DNA from 2 places in the Exiguobacterium sp. s149 genome. Region 1 is predicted to be linked to the other one. Evidence: riboswitches for the same ligand, from Rfam matches in the RefSeq annotation. Region 1 holds a riboswitch; the other holds the start of a gene.
What was found. A riboswitch is a leader RNA that binds a small molecule or an ion and turns the genes downstream of it on or off. The one in region 1 is predicted to bind thiamine pyrophosphate.

Region 2: linked by a shared signal. The riboswitch ahead of tenA (thiaminase II) and the one ahead of KNP81_RS12465 (YkoF family thiamine/hydroxymethylpyrimidine-binding protein) in region 1 are both predicted to bind thiamine pyrophosphate.

Annotation. Positions count from the first base shown of each region.
Region 1 covers NZ_JACSLZ010000010.1:20,371-26,492, forward strand. Annotated here, with positions in the region: gene KNP81_RS12455 (ABC transporter ATP-binding protein) at 1-200, opposite strand, end outside; gene KNP81_RS12460 (ECF transporter S component) at 193-768, opposite strand; gene KNP81_RS12465 (YkoF family thiamine/hydroxymethylpyrimidine-binding protein) at 761-1,354, opposite strand; TPP riboswitch at 1,437-1,537, opposite strand; gene KNP81_RS12470 (GTP-binding protein) at 1,599-2,792, opposite strand; gene KNP81_RS12475 (hypothetical protein) at 2,896-3,159, opposite strand; gene KNP81_RS12480 (SMP-30/gluconolactonase/LRE family protein) at 3,172-4,053, opposite strand; gene rlmN (dual-specificity RNA methyltransferase RlmN) at 4,230-5,291, opposite strand; gene KNP81_RS12490 (amidase family protein) at 5,361-6,122, opposite strand, start outside.
Region 2 covers NZ_JACSLZ010000003.1:70,065-76,186, forward strand. Annotated here, with positions in the region: gene KNP81_RS05355 (DUF2194 domain-containing protein) at 1-18, shown strand, start outside; gene pelF (GT4 family glycosyltransferase PelF) at 15-1,433, shown strand; gene pelG (exopolysaccharide Pel transporter PelG) at 1,414-2,862, shown strand; TPP riboswitch at 2,924-3,028, shown strand; gene tenA (thiaminase II) at 3,110-3,784, shown strand; gene thiM (hydroxyethylthiazole kinase) at 3,781-4,569, shown strand; gene thiD (bifunctional hydroxymethylpyrimidine kinase/phosphomethylpyrimidine kinase) at 4,566-5,405, shown strand; gene thiE (thiamine phosphate synthase) at 5,377-6,015, shown strand; gene KNP81_RS05390 (SDR family oxidoreductase) at 6,039-6,122, shown strand, end outside.

The DNA of each region.
Region 1 (6,122 bases):
AACAAATGTAATTTGCCTGTCACGATGCCATCGCAGTTATCCGGGTACAGACGATTCATCAAAGAGAACAATGTCGATTTCCCCGATCCGCTCGCCCCTGTGATGAGCGTCCTCCCAGCCGTTAATTGAAGCGTGATGTCTGTCAATACTTCGCGCTGTTTGTCCGGATAGCGGAACGCCAGCTGTTCTGCCTCAACCATGTACTCGTCCCTTACGCGCGAGGGCATACCCTTCGAGCGCACCCGTACGAAGCAACAAGTCGCTCAAAATCTTACCTCCCAGACCGGCAATGAGCATTCCGCTTGTCGCACGTAACGCGAACATCGTCGCTACGTATGTCGGACTGAGGGCAACGAGTCCACCCATGACATACGTATACGCGAAACTCGTCGCAGCTGCACCAAATCCGGCCAGCATGAGCACCCAAAGGTCATATCGCTTGTAGCCCGTGACCGCAAACGCCGCTTCAGCACCAAGTCCTTGAATGATCCCGACTAAAATAATACGAGGTCCAATCGCGTTACCAATCATCATCTCAATCGTCGCCGCAAGCACTTCTGACAAAAATGCTGCGCCAGGTCGGCGGATGATATAAGCCGCAATAATCGAGACGATGAACCAAATCCCAAAAATCCATTCGTACGCGATTGGTCCAATCAAGCCTGCCCATAGATTCCCGACATGGACGAACGCCAAATAGACGACAGCGAATACGACCGATAAAATGGCCAACAAGACGATTTCTTTTAACTTCCACGACTTAAGCATGCTGCTGTCCCTCGTGTGACGGGCTGTTCACGCTGAACGTGACCGTCATGACGACATGGCTCGTCTTCGCACGGACGCGGTCGAACGTCGCCTCGTAAAATGAAAACACCGGTTCGATGTCGCCGTGAATACCCGAGGCATAATGCATCGAGTCATTGAAAACGCCACGCTCTTTCGCAAACGCAATTTCTTCGTAGATGATGTCCATATACTTCGGGTCCCCGAGCGGATAGAGTGCAAATTGTGAAGATACGTACTGCGAGCCCGCCGTGCCATTCCCCGGCTCAGTCGTCACGTCGAGCAGATTGTCTCCTGCCGTGTCGCCTGGGCAGCCGACCGAGAACGTCCCGCTCATCGACACATGTTCTCCTGTCTTCGTCGCATGTGACAGGACGGCTTTGGCCACATCGAACACATGCTCACTTCGTCCACGGATGACCGTCGAGACGTCGTCGGTATGTCGCCAGACGTTTTGCAAGTTCGTCTCCTTCAATGCCCCTTTGATGACACTCACAAAATCAGACGTCATTGGGCTCAGCGTAAAGCGGAATCCGACGATCGGACTCCTTTCACATTGATTGTTCATGTTCTATTCCCCCTTAATTGTATGTACACAAAAAAGCCGCATCCATGAGAATGCGGCCACTCGTCCAATTTACAAATCCATTAGAAAAAGTGCCACACTTCCTCACGCCGGTATTACCCGGATCGAGTCATAAGGGATTGGAGCCATGCTCACATCTCAGCCGAAGCACCCCTAGTGTAGTCCAATGTATGCGGTTGTCTATGCAACGAAAAGTATAGACGACCACTCCGGATTTGTAAACGGTTTATGTGAAAGTCACGATACCGTTCCCCGGAAGCGTATCTTGCAACGTCGTCCAATCGAGGGTCATCTCCTCGTCTGTCAACAGACACGCGTCGAGTCCGGCCTCGATGACCGAACGCTCCATCCGCTGCCCAATCAAGACGAGCTCCGTCTGACGGTCCCCGTACGGCTCGACGTAATCGGCGGCGAGCTCGGGTTCTGCTGCGAACATAAGACGACGCTCTTCCTTCGGCAGCGTCGCGAGCCAACGTCCTGCGTGTTCAAGCGTCGAGGCGTACCCCGCTTGCGAGAACAGGCAGGCGAGGTCGTTTCGAGAAGCAATCCATAAGAACCCTTTGGCGCGGACGACTTGTTCCGGGAACGCCTCGATCCACGCATGAAGCCGCTCCGGGTGGAACGGACGGCGTCGACGATAGACGAACGAGCTGATGCCGTACTCTTCTGTCTCCGGCGTATGTACTTCCGCCTCAAGCTCGTGAATCCAGCCGGCGGCATGCATCGCCTGCTCGAAATCGAACAGATTGACGTCTAACAGCTCGGTCAATTCTACGTTCGCAAGGACCGACGTCAACAGTTTGGCGGTAGGATTGAGCGCCTTTAACAGCCCGGCCATCTCGTCGACTTCCGTCTCTGTCACGCGGTCCGCCTTGTTCAAGACGATGATGTCCGCGAACTCGATTTGATCGACGAGCAGATCGACGACTTCACGGACGTCCGTCTCATCGATGGCCTGCTTGCGTTCATGGAGTGACTCGCCCGAGTTAAAATCTTTCAAGAATCGATATGCATCGACGACGGTCACCATCGCATCGATATAGACGCGGCTCGTTAAATCGATCCCGAGGGCGTCATCGGCGTATGTAAACGTTTGAGCGACCGGAATCGGTTCTGAGATGCCGGATGATTCGATGATAATCCCGTCGAGTTCACGGTCGTTCGTGATGTCCTGTACCGCTTCGAGCAGGTCCTCACGAAGCGTGCAACAAATGCAGCCGTTCGATAGCTCGACCAATTTTTCGTCCGTCCGCGAGAAACCGCCCTGCTCAATCAATCGTTCGTCGATGTTCAACTCGCTCATGTCGTTGACGATGACCGCATATTTCTTACCTGACCGATTGTTCAACAGATGATTCATCAACGTCGTCTTGCCGCTCCCTAAATAACCGGACAGCACCGTGATTGGAATTCGTTTCATATATCCCCACTCCTAAATCGTAATCATTACTTTTTAGATAATGACGGGTCACCATTGTCTTGTCAAGAAAAAAACACGCCCGTTCCCAGACGTGTTCCTTTCCCTATTCTTCCAACGCCTTGCGTTCCGCCTCGGAGCGGGGATACGTGTTCGCCTGCCACTCGGCCCGATAAATCGAATCGAGCTGCGTCAGACCGACCTCATCCTCATCCTTATCGGCATCGACACTCGGGGCCTCATCCCAGCGCGGATTCAAATACGTGTGGTCGTCTTCCCGGTTCGCATCCAATAGTTTTTGGATCCCGACCCGGGCCACTGCCGCGAGTGCCAAACCGATGCCTGCACGAACGAGCAATCGCTTCACCATTTCTTTACCTCCTTATCGTCCAAACCGATAGAGCGGCATCCCTTTCACGTCTGTATCGATTTTAAAGACCGACCCTGCGTCCGGATGGGCTTTGAGCGCCTCGTCATCCATCCCTTCACGAGCCGTCGTGATGGCGAGTTGGTTCAAGTTGTCGCCGACAAAACAGCACGACGTGACGTTCGGGGCCGGCACGAGCACCTCGAGCACTTTTTCACCCGTCTCCGGGTTCCAGCGCGAGACGCGGCCGCCGGCAAAGTGCGCAATCCATAAGAACCCTTCCTCATCGGACGTCATGCCGTCCGGGAATCCTTCTTCGACTGTGAAATCGATGATGGCCTCCCCTTCGCCGAGCGTACCCGTCTTCAAGTCAAAGGCGTATTTACGGACCGTCTCGGTCGGTGTATCGATATGATAGAACGTCGAATGGTCGGGTGACCATGTCAGTCCGTTCGATAATGTCAACTCGCTCAACATGACCTCGGTCGTGCCGTCGCGATTCAGACGGTATAGCGTCGCTTGTTCCGCCTCGTCTTCAAGATGGAGCGTGCCGGCGAAGATGCGTCCGTACGGGTCGGCTTTGCCGTCATTGAAGCGGAGCTTTCCTTCTGGGTCGTCGAGTTCGACGATTTTATCGAGCTCTTTTGACGTCTCGTCCCACTCATAAATCCCGTCTTTCAAGCCGACGACGACGCCGTCCGTCACTTTCGGGACCGCGAACCCGATCTGTTGTCCCATATCGAACGACGACAGTTCATCTTCTTTCTCATCGTACCACCAGAGTGTATGTCCCTCGATATCGACCCAATAGAAGCGTTTCAGTTCCGCATCCCAACACGGCCCTTCCCCAAGCGTATTTCGAACTCGAATCCATAACGCAGCGTTTACTGTCTCCATTGAATTGCCTCCACTCTCTACATTGATTTCAAGTGACTATTCCCTGAGGGGGCAATCTCTATTCAACATTTCCCAAAATAGCAACCGCTCGGAAGAAAAATATTGAACCGGGCCGGCATCCTTCTAGGGCAGAAGACAAAAAAACTCCTTGAATCATGAGATTCAAGGAGTCTCTGTCATTTTGCGCCTTCGACATTCATATGCTTGCTGCGCAACTGGCCACAGGCCGCATCGATATCGGTCCCGTGCTCGAGGCGGACCCCGGTATTGATGCCCCGTTTCTTCAAGACGTCATAAAACGCCATGATGTCCTCGGACGTGCTCCGCTCATACTGGATATGCTCGTTGACCGGGTTGTACGGAATCAAGTTGACGTATGACTTGTCTTTAATATCGTCAATCAAGTCGGCAAGTTCCTCGGCGTGCTCAGGCAAATCGTTCACTTTCGATAAGAGAATATATTCGAACGTGATCCGCTTGTTCGTCGTTTCGACGTAATAACGGATGGCCGGCATGAGCTTGTCGAGCGGGAACGCCCGGTTGATTTTCATGATTTGCGTCCGAAGCGCGTCGTTCGGCGCGTGGAGCGACAGCGCCAAATTAATGCGCAAATCGAGGTCCGCGAACTTGTAAATCTTGTCGGCGAGTCCGCTCGTCGACACGTTGATTTTACGCGGTGCGATCGCGAGGCCGCGCTCGTCCTTGACGACACGGAGGAAGTCGACCAAGTTGTCGAAGTTATCGAACGGTTCCCCGATTCCCATGACAACGATATGGCTGACGCGAGCACCTTCCCCGACCTCGTCCAAGTAGTGTTGCACGGTCATGATTTGTTCGACGACTTCACCGGCCGTCAAATCGCGTGTCTTCTTCAACAGACCACTCGCACAGAAGCTACAGCCGATATTGCAGCCGACCTGTGTCGTCACACAGACCGAACGTCCGTATTTGTGACGCATGAGCACCGTCTCGATATAGTGCCCGTCGTGTAATTTAAGTAAAAATTTGACCGTCCCGTCGCCCGCTTCTTGTTTGACGAACAGGTCTTGCGTCGAGATGACGTATTCGGCGGCGAGCGCCTCACGCACTTCAGCGCGAACCGAGATGTCCTCGATGTGCTTGACTCGGTCGATATAGAGTGAGTCCCAGATTTGTCTCGCGTGGAAGGCACTGTATCCCCAAGAGACGCACGCTTCCGACAGCTGATCGAATGTCAGCCCGTATATAGATGGTTTCATTGCTATCTGTCCTTTCTTCAATCCGCATACGTACCATTGTAGCGGACGTGGACGACCGGTGCAACGTTCTTATAACGGTGGGACGGGACGTGTCACATGACGCTCGAACGCGTAGGCGAGACGAATCAAGTCGCATTCGGCATAGCTCGTCCCGGTGAACGATAGACCGAACGGGGCCCCGCTCGCCTTCAAGCGATACGGGATCGTGACGGTCGGATGGCCGGCTTTCGCCGCCATGTCATAATTGTGGTCATGCGGCAAGACGAGGGCATGAAGTTCCTGCTCGGCCAACAATCGGTCGATGCCGTCCGTCTTGGCGTGATAAACGTCGTCGAGGCGGCGCGTCAAATAGGCGTCCTCAATCAAGCGGCCCGATTGTTCATCCGCTTTCTCGAACGTCTTCTGTCCATGCGGAATCGTCTCGGGATGACTGTTGTTACAGTTAATCAAATCCGACAACGTCTCATACGGGAGCGTCGTCGAGGCGAGATACGCCTCGATTCCGAGCTTGAACTCATGGTACAGGATATCCCCTTGGTCGAGCCCTGCTTTCGACGGCAGTTCGACGGTGACGACCTCGATGCCGCTCTGTTTCAGCAATGCGATCGCTTCGTCGTAGAGCACCTGCTCTTCTTCAGACAGATCGGTCTTGACGACGCCGACACGCATACCGACTGCTTGCCGCTCATCAAGACAAGTCCGGTAAGGCGGACCGGCCGGAAGATGCGTCGTCGCTGGGTCAGCGGGATCTTCCCCGACCATCGCCTCAAGGGCGAGCACCGCATCCCGTAGTGTCCGTGCCATTGGGCCGGCCGTGTCCTGCGACCGGGA
Region 2 (6,122 bases), on a different contig from region 1:
AAGGGGGAAGCGCAATGAAAATCGGACTCGTCTTAGAGGGCAGTTATCCGTACGTGAGCGGAGGCGTCTCGAGCTGGACGCAGACGTTAATCGAGGCGATGCCCGAGGTGTCGTTTGAAATCATCTCGATTCAACCGACCGAGAAACGGCCGGAAGACATGAAATACGCGCTCCCTCCAAACGTCTCCGGCATCACCCATCTGTATTTGAACGACGTAGGTGAACGAGCGAGGGGACGATTGAAGTGGGGTGCCGACGACGAACAGAACGTGTCGGATTGGCTCATGTTGAGAAGCCCGAATCGACAAGCGCTGCGACTACTCGGGAAAGAAGTGCCTTCGAGCGAGTCATTTTTCGCGAGCGAGTTCTTTTGGCGCAACGTCAAGGCCGCCTACGCCGAAGAGATGAACGGCGGCTCGTTCATCGACTATTTCTGGATGTGGCAAAGCATGTACACCCCGATTTTGCGGGTGCTCCATCAGCCGCTCCCGAAAGTCGATCTCGTCCATTCCGTATCGACGGGTTATGCCGGGGTAGTCGCTTCCTACATGAAAGAGACGCAAGGGATCCCGTTCATCTTGACCGAGCATGGCATCTATTCCCGTGAACGCGAGGAAGAGATTTTACAGTCGTATTGGATTCCGGCGCCGTATAAACCGAGATGGGTCCGTTTCTTCCACCATTTGTCCCGGGAGGCGTATAACGCGGCCGATGAGATTATCACCTTGTTCGAGCGGAATCGCGAATATCAGGAATGGATCGGCGCCCCGAGCGAGAAGACGAAAATTATCGCCAACGGGATTGCCGATCGACAAATCCAGGCGACGATCGATCGTCCGGAGCACGACCTGTTTCAAATCGGTGCCATCGTCCGCCTCGTCCCAATCAAAGACTTGAAGACGATGATTTATGCCGCCAAGATTTTGCAGGAGCGGCATCGTCTGTTCAAACTGACGATCATGGGTCCACTCGATGAGGATGAAGAATATGCGGAAGAGTGCCGTCTGCTCATCGAACAGAGCGGATTGAGCGATTATGTCGAACTGGCCGGGAAAGTGGACGTCCAAACGTATTTGCCGACCTTTGATTTACTGCTCCTGACGAGCATCTCGGAAGGGCAGCCGCTCGCGATTCTCGAAGGCATGGCCGCCGGGATTCCGTGGGTCGCCACCGATGTCGGCGCCTGTTCCGAGCTTTTATACGGACGAGCGGATGACCCGTTCGGTCCGGCCGGTTTCATCGTGCCGCCGGTTCATCCGGAAGCGGTCGCCGACAAAGTCGAATGGATGATGGATTACCCGCAGGAACGAATGCGGTTCGGCAAGAACGGACGGGAGCGGGTCCGCCAATATTATCGTCTCCAACAAGTCGTGGACCGCTATAAGGCTATCTATGAAGCGAGGAGGGAACAGTATGGCGGGCATCGGGTTTAAGTTGCAGAAGTTGTTTCAAGAAGACTACTATTCGTCCCGGCTGAAGGCGTACACGTTCTCCGGCCTCGTCACGTCCGGACCGTGGTTGATCGTCATCTTGGTCGTCGGTACGATTCAATGGTTGGCATTCCAAATGCCGACGTTGTCGCTCGCCGAACGGACGCTCTTCATGATCTCGGTCTCGTACGCGTTCATCTTCTCGCAAATCTTGTTCAGTTTTCAACAGCTCGTCGTCACACGATACGTGGCGGACTTGTTTTATGAGAAAAAGGCGCATGAGATTTTTCCGGTGTTCACCGGGATGCTCAAAGTGACGATTCTCGCCGCAGGCTTGCTGTATAGTATCTTTTGGCTATTGTCGCCGCTCGATTTTCTGTACAAACTGACGTTGTTCGTTTTATTTATGACGATTAACGTCATCTGGGTCATGTTCTTGTTCTTGAGTGCCGCCAAGTATTATCAAGCGGTGGCCTATAGCTTCTTGCTCGGTGGACTCATCTCGGTCGGGAGCGTCTACGCGATCAGCCGTCTCATGGTCGACCCGTCGAGTCTCGAGCTGTTGCTCGGTTTCACGGTCGGGATGATTGTGACGTTGTTCGGGTTATTCTTCGCGATGCTCCGGACGTTCCCGCTCCGTTACGCGGTGAAAGAGTTCTCGTACTTCAAGTACTTCGACCACTATCCGGACTTGTTCGCCATCGGCGTGTTGTACGTGCTCGGGATTTGGGTCACGAATTTCATCATCTGGTTCGGTGAAGGACGTGTCATCATCGCGGACTCGTTCCTGTTCAACCCGTATTATGATACGGCCATCTTTTGGTCGTACTTGACGATTATCCCGACGCAACTGTTGTTCGTCGTCGCCGTCGAGACCCGATTTTATGAGCGCTACCGTACGTTTTATGGATTGATCAACTACGGCGGGGCACTCCATCAAATCGAGAAGGCGAAACAGACGATGACGTCCGTATTGAAAAATGAGTTGATTCGACTCGCGCGGAGCCAAGGCGTCGTGACGCTGTTCGCCATCCTGATGGCGGGCGCGTTCGTCAGTTGGATCGGCGTCCCGGATGAGATTGGTCAAATCTTTCGGATGACGACGCTCGCGGCGTTCGCGAATGCGATGATTCTCATCTTGACGCTGTTATTGCTCTATTTCGAGGACCGGCGCGGGGCGTTGTTCGTCAACATCTCGTTCTTCACATTGAACGCGTTGTTCACGTTACTGCTCTTGCCGCGAGGCATCGATTGGTACGGTGTCGGCTTTGCCGTCAGCACGACGATCACGTTCTTCTTGGCCGGCCTGCGTTTGATTTATTACATGGGCAAAGTCGATTATTACGTGTTCGCCGCGTCGAACCGGCGCAAGCTCGGCACCGAGCGGTTCTCGCAAATGGGAACGTTGTTGAACCGGCGCTTTTCGCGATAAAGGGTTTTCAGTACAGGGAAAGACTGATATGATGTGGTCGTAGACGACCGAATTTCATAATGTTTACCACTAGGGGAGTCGCGTGACGCGGCTGAGATGGACGAGGTCCAGACCCTTTGAACCTGATCTAGTTCACGCTAGCGTAGGGAAGTGGGCGAACCGATTGTTCTCGTACACTTTGTGTAAATCCGACGCCGCTTCCGTTATGGGAGGCGGCGTCTTTTTTAATCACAAAGGAGGAGAACACATGACATTCACCGCACATCTACGACAAGAGGCAGATGCTTTGTTTCAAGCCAGTTTTGATCACCCGTTCGTCCGCGAACTCGGAACGGGTGAACTCGACGAGGCGAAATTTCGGCATTACGTCATGCAAGACTCGTATTATTTGAATCAGTTTTCGAAAGTACAGGCGAAAGGCGCGACGCTCGCCCCGAATATGGAAGTGGCGAGCCGTTTTTTGACGCACGCCCTTCACACGATTGAAGCGGAGCATGCGCTGCATCGTGAGTTTTTTACGTTGCTCGACGTGACGGAGGCGGAGTGGGCGACGTTCGAACCGGCCCCGACGGCTTACGCCTATGCGATGCATATGCAACAGGCTGGGCCGACGCTCGGCGACGTGCTCGCGTCAATCTTGCCTTGCTACTGGGTCTATTATGAGATCGGGGAGCGATTGAAAGACGCGACACCCGATCATCCGATTTATACGACGTGGATTGCGACGTACGGGTCGGAATGGTTCCGCGACCTCGTCGAGGAACAGATTGAACGGCTCGACGTGCTCGCCGGACAGGCGACCGCGGAAGAGCGATTCCGGTATCAGCAGCTGTTCTTGAAGAGTTGTTATTATGAACACGCGTTTTGGGAGATGGCGTGGACGCTCGAGTCGTGGGATTTACCGGCGGGGGTAACACGATGAAGCGCGACTTATGGGACAAAGTCAGAGCCGAACGGCCACTCATCCACAACATCACGAATATCGTCGTCGCCAACTTTTCAGCGAACGGGTTGCTCGCCATCGGGGCGGCCCCGGTCATGGCATCTGCGGTCGAAGAAGTGGCCGAGATGGCATCCGTGAGCGATGCGCTCGTGCTTAATATCGGCACGCTCGATGCAATGACGGAACGTACGATGATTCGAGCCGGGCAGGCGGCGAATCAAGCGGGTCGTCCAGTCGTCTTCGATCCGGTCGGGGTCGGGGCGACCTCATTCCGGCGCGACGTCGCCAAAGCGATTCTGCAACATGTCCGCGTGACGGTCATTCGTGGGAATGCCGGAGAAATCGCGACATTGATTGGTCTCGACGCGGCGGCGCGCGGTGTGGACGCCGGTGAAACGCGAGACGATTTGAATCAAATCGCGCGTGAGGCGGCACGACGCTATACCTGTGTCGTTGCCGTGACCGGAGAAACGGATGTCGTCAGCGACGGGGACGTGACGATTGAAATTAAAGGCGGTACTGGCGCGATGGCCCGGACGACAGGGACCGGTTGTTTACTCAGTGCGGTCGTCGGTGCGTTCCTTGCGGTCGAACGGGATGCTGTTACGGCCACGGCGACGGCGCTCGCCGGCTATGCCCGGTGCGGCGAACTCGCTACCGCTTTGGCTGACGGACCGGGTGACTTCCCCGTTCACTTCTTGAATGAGCTTGGCAAGATGACGGCGGTCGAGTTGCCGAGTGACCGTATCGAGGTGGTGTCATGATACGGCCCCAAGTATTGACGATTGCCGGTTCAGATTCGGGCGGTGGCGCTGGCATTCAAGCTGATTTGAAGACGTTCCAAGAGCTCGGTGTGTTCGGGACGAGTGTTTTGACGGCCGTCACGGCCCAAAACACACGTGGGGTGCATGGGGTCGAGGCGGTGTCACCGGAACTCGTGACGCAACAACTCGATGCAATCGGTTCAGACTTTACGATTGCGGCGTGCAAGACCGGGATGTTGTTCGATGCGGCGCGCATCGAGGTGGTCGCTGATGGGGTGCGGCGTCACACATTCAATCGGCTCGTCGTTGACCCGGTCATGATTGCGAAAGGCGGGGCCTCGCTACTTCAGGATTCGGCGGTCCAGGCGCTCAAGACATCCCTCTTGCCGCTCGCGACCGTCGTCACGCCGAACGTGCCGGAAGCGGAAGTGTTGACGGGCATGACGATTCGGACGTTTGAAGACCGGATTAAAGCAGCAGAGCAGATGTTAGCGTATGGTGTCCGTGCTGTCATCTTAAAAGGCGGACATCTCGATGGCGCAACTGCGGACGATTTGGTCATGACGGCGTCAGAGACGTTCCTCTTGTCGGCCCCGCGCATCCAGACGAGTGACACACATGGAACCGGTTGTACGTTTTCGGCAGCACTCACGGCGGAACTGGCCAAAGGGCATTCCATCCTCGAGGCGACGGTTACAGCCAAGCGGTTCATCCAATGCGCGATCACGCATGGACTCGATATCGGTGCCGGACATGGACCGACGAATCACTGGGCGTATGCGACACATGGAGAGGCAGGTGTGACGCTTGAATCCATCACAACGAACCATCGCTGAGCAGTTGCGGCTTTATTTTATTTGCGGAACCGCAAACGCGGAAGACATGCTCCAGACGGTGGAAACGGCACTTCAATGTGGCGTGACATGTTTTCAATTTCGCGAAAAAGGTAAACATGCACTGTATGGGGATAAAAAAGAAGCGATGGCGAGAGCGTTGCAAACACTCTGCCGCTCATACGATGTTCCGTTCATCATCAATGATGACGTCGACCTAGCAGAGCGCATCGATGCCGACGGCGTGCATATCGGACAGGATGATGCCGAAGCCGCACGCGTTCGTGAGCGAATCGGCCCGGACAAATGGCTTGGTGTCTCGGTGCACACGCTCGAAGAAGTAGCGGCGGCCATCGAGCATGCGGATTATGTGGGCATCGGTCCGGTCCACCCGACGAATTCGAAAGAAGACGCCAGGGCAGTGAACGGGACGGTGCTCATCCGCCAAGTTCGAGCCTTGTATCGAGAGCTGCCAATCGTGGGGATTGGCGGCATTTTACCGGAACACGTTTCGATGATTCGGAACGACGGGGCGGACGGCGTCGCCGTCATCTCGGCTATCGCTTCTGCACCGGATGTGGCCATGGCCACACGGCGTTTCGCTTGTCTCTGAATTCAATTTGAGGAGGAAGACAGATGAACGTATTTGTAATAGGCGCGAATGGACAGATTGGAAAACAGCTCGTCGAACGATTGCACGAGGAAGGGAAGCATCAAGTC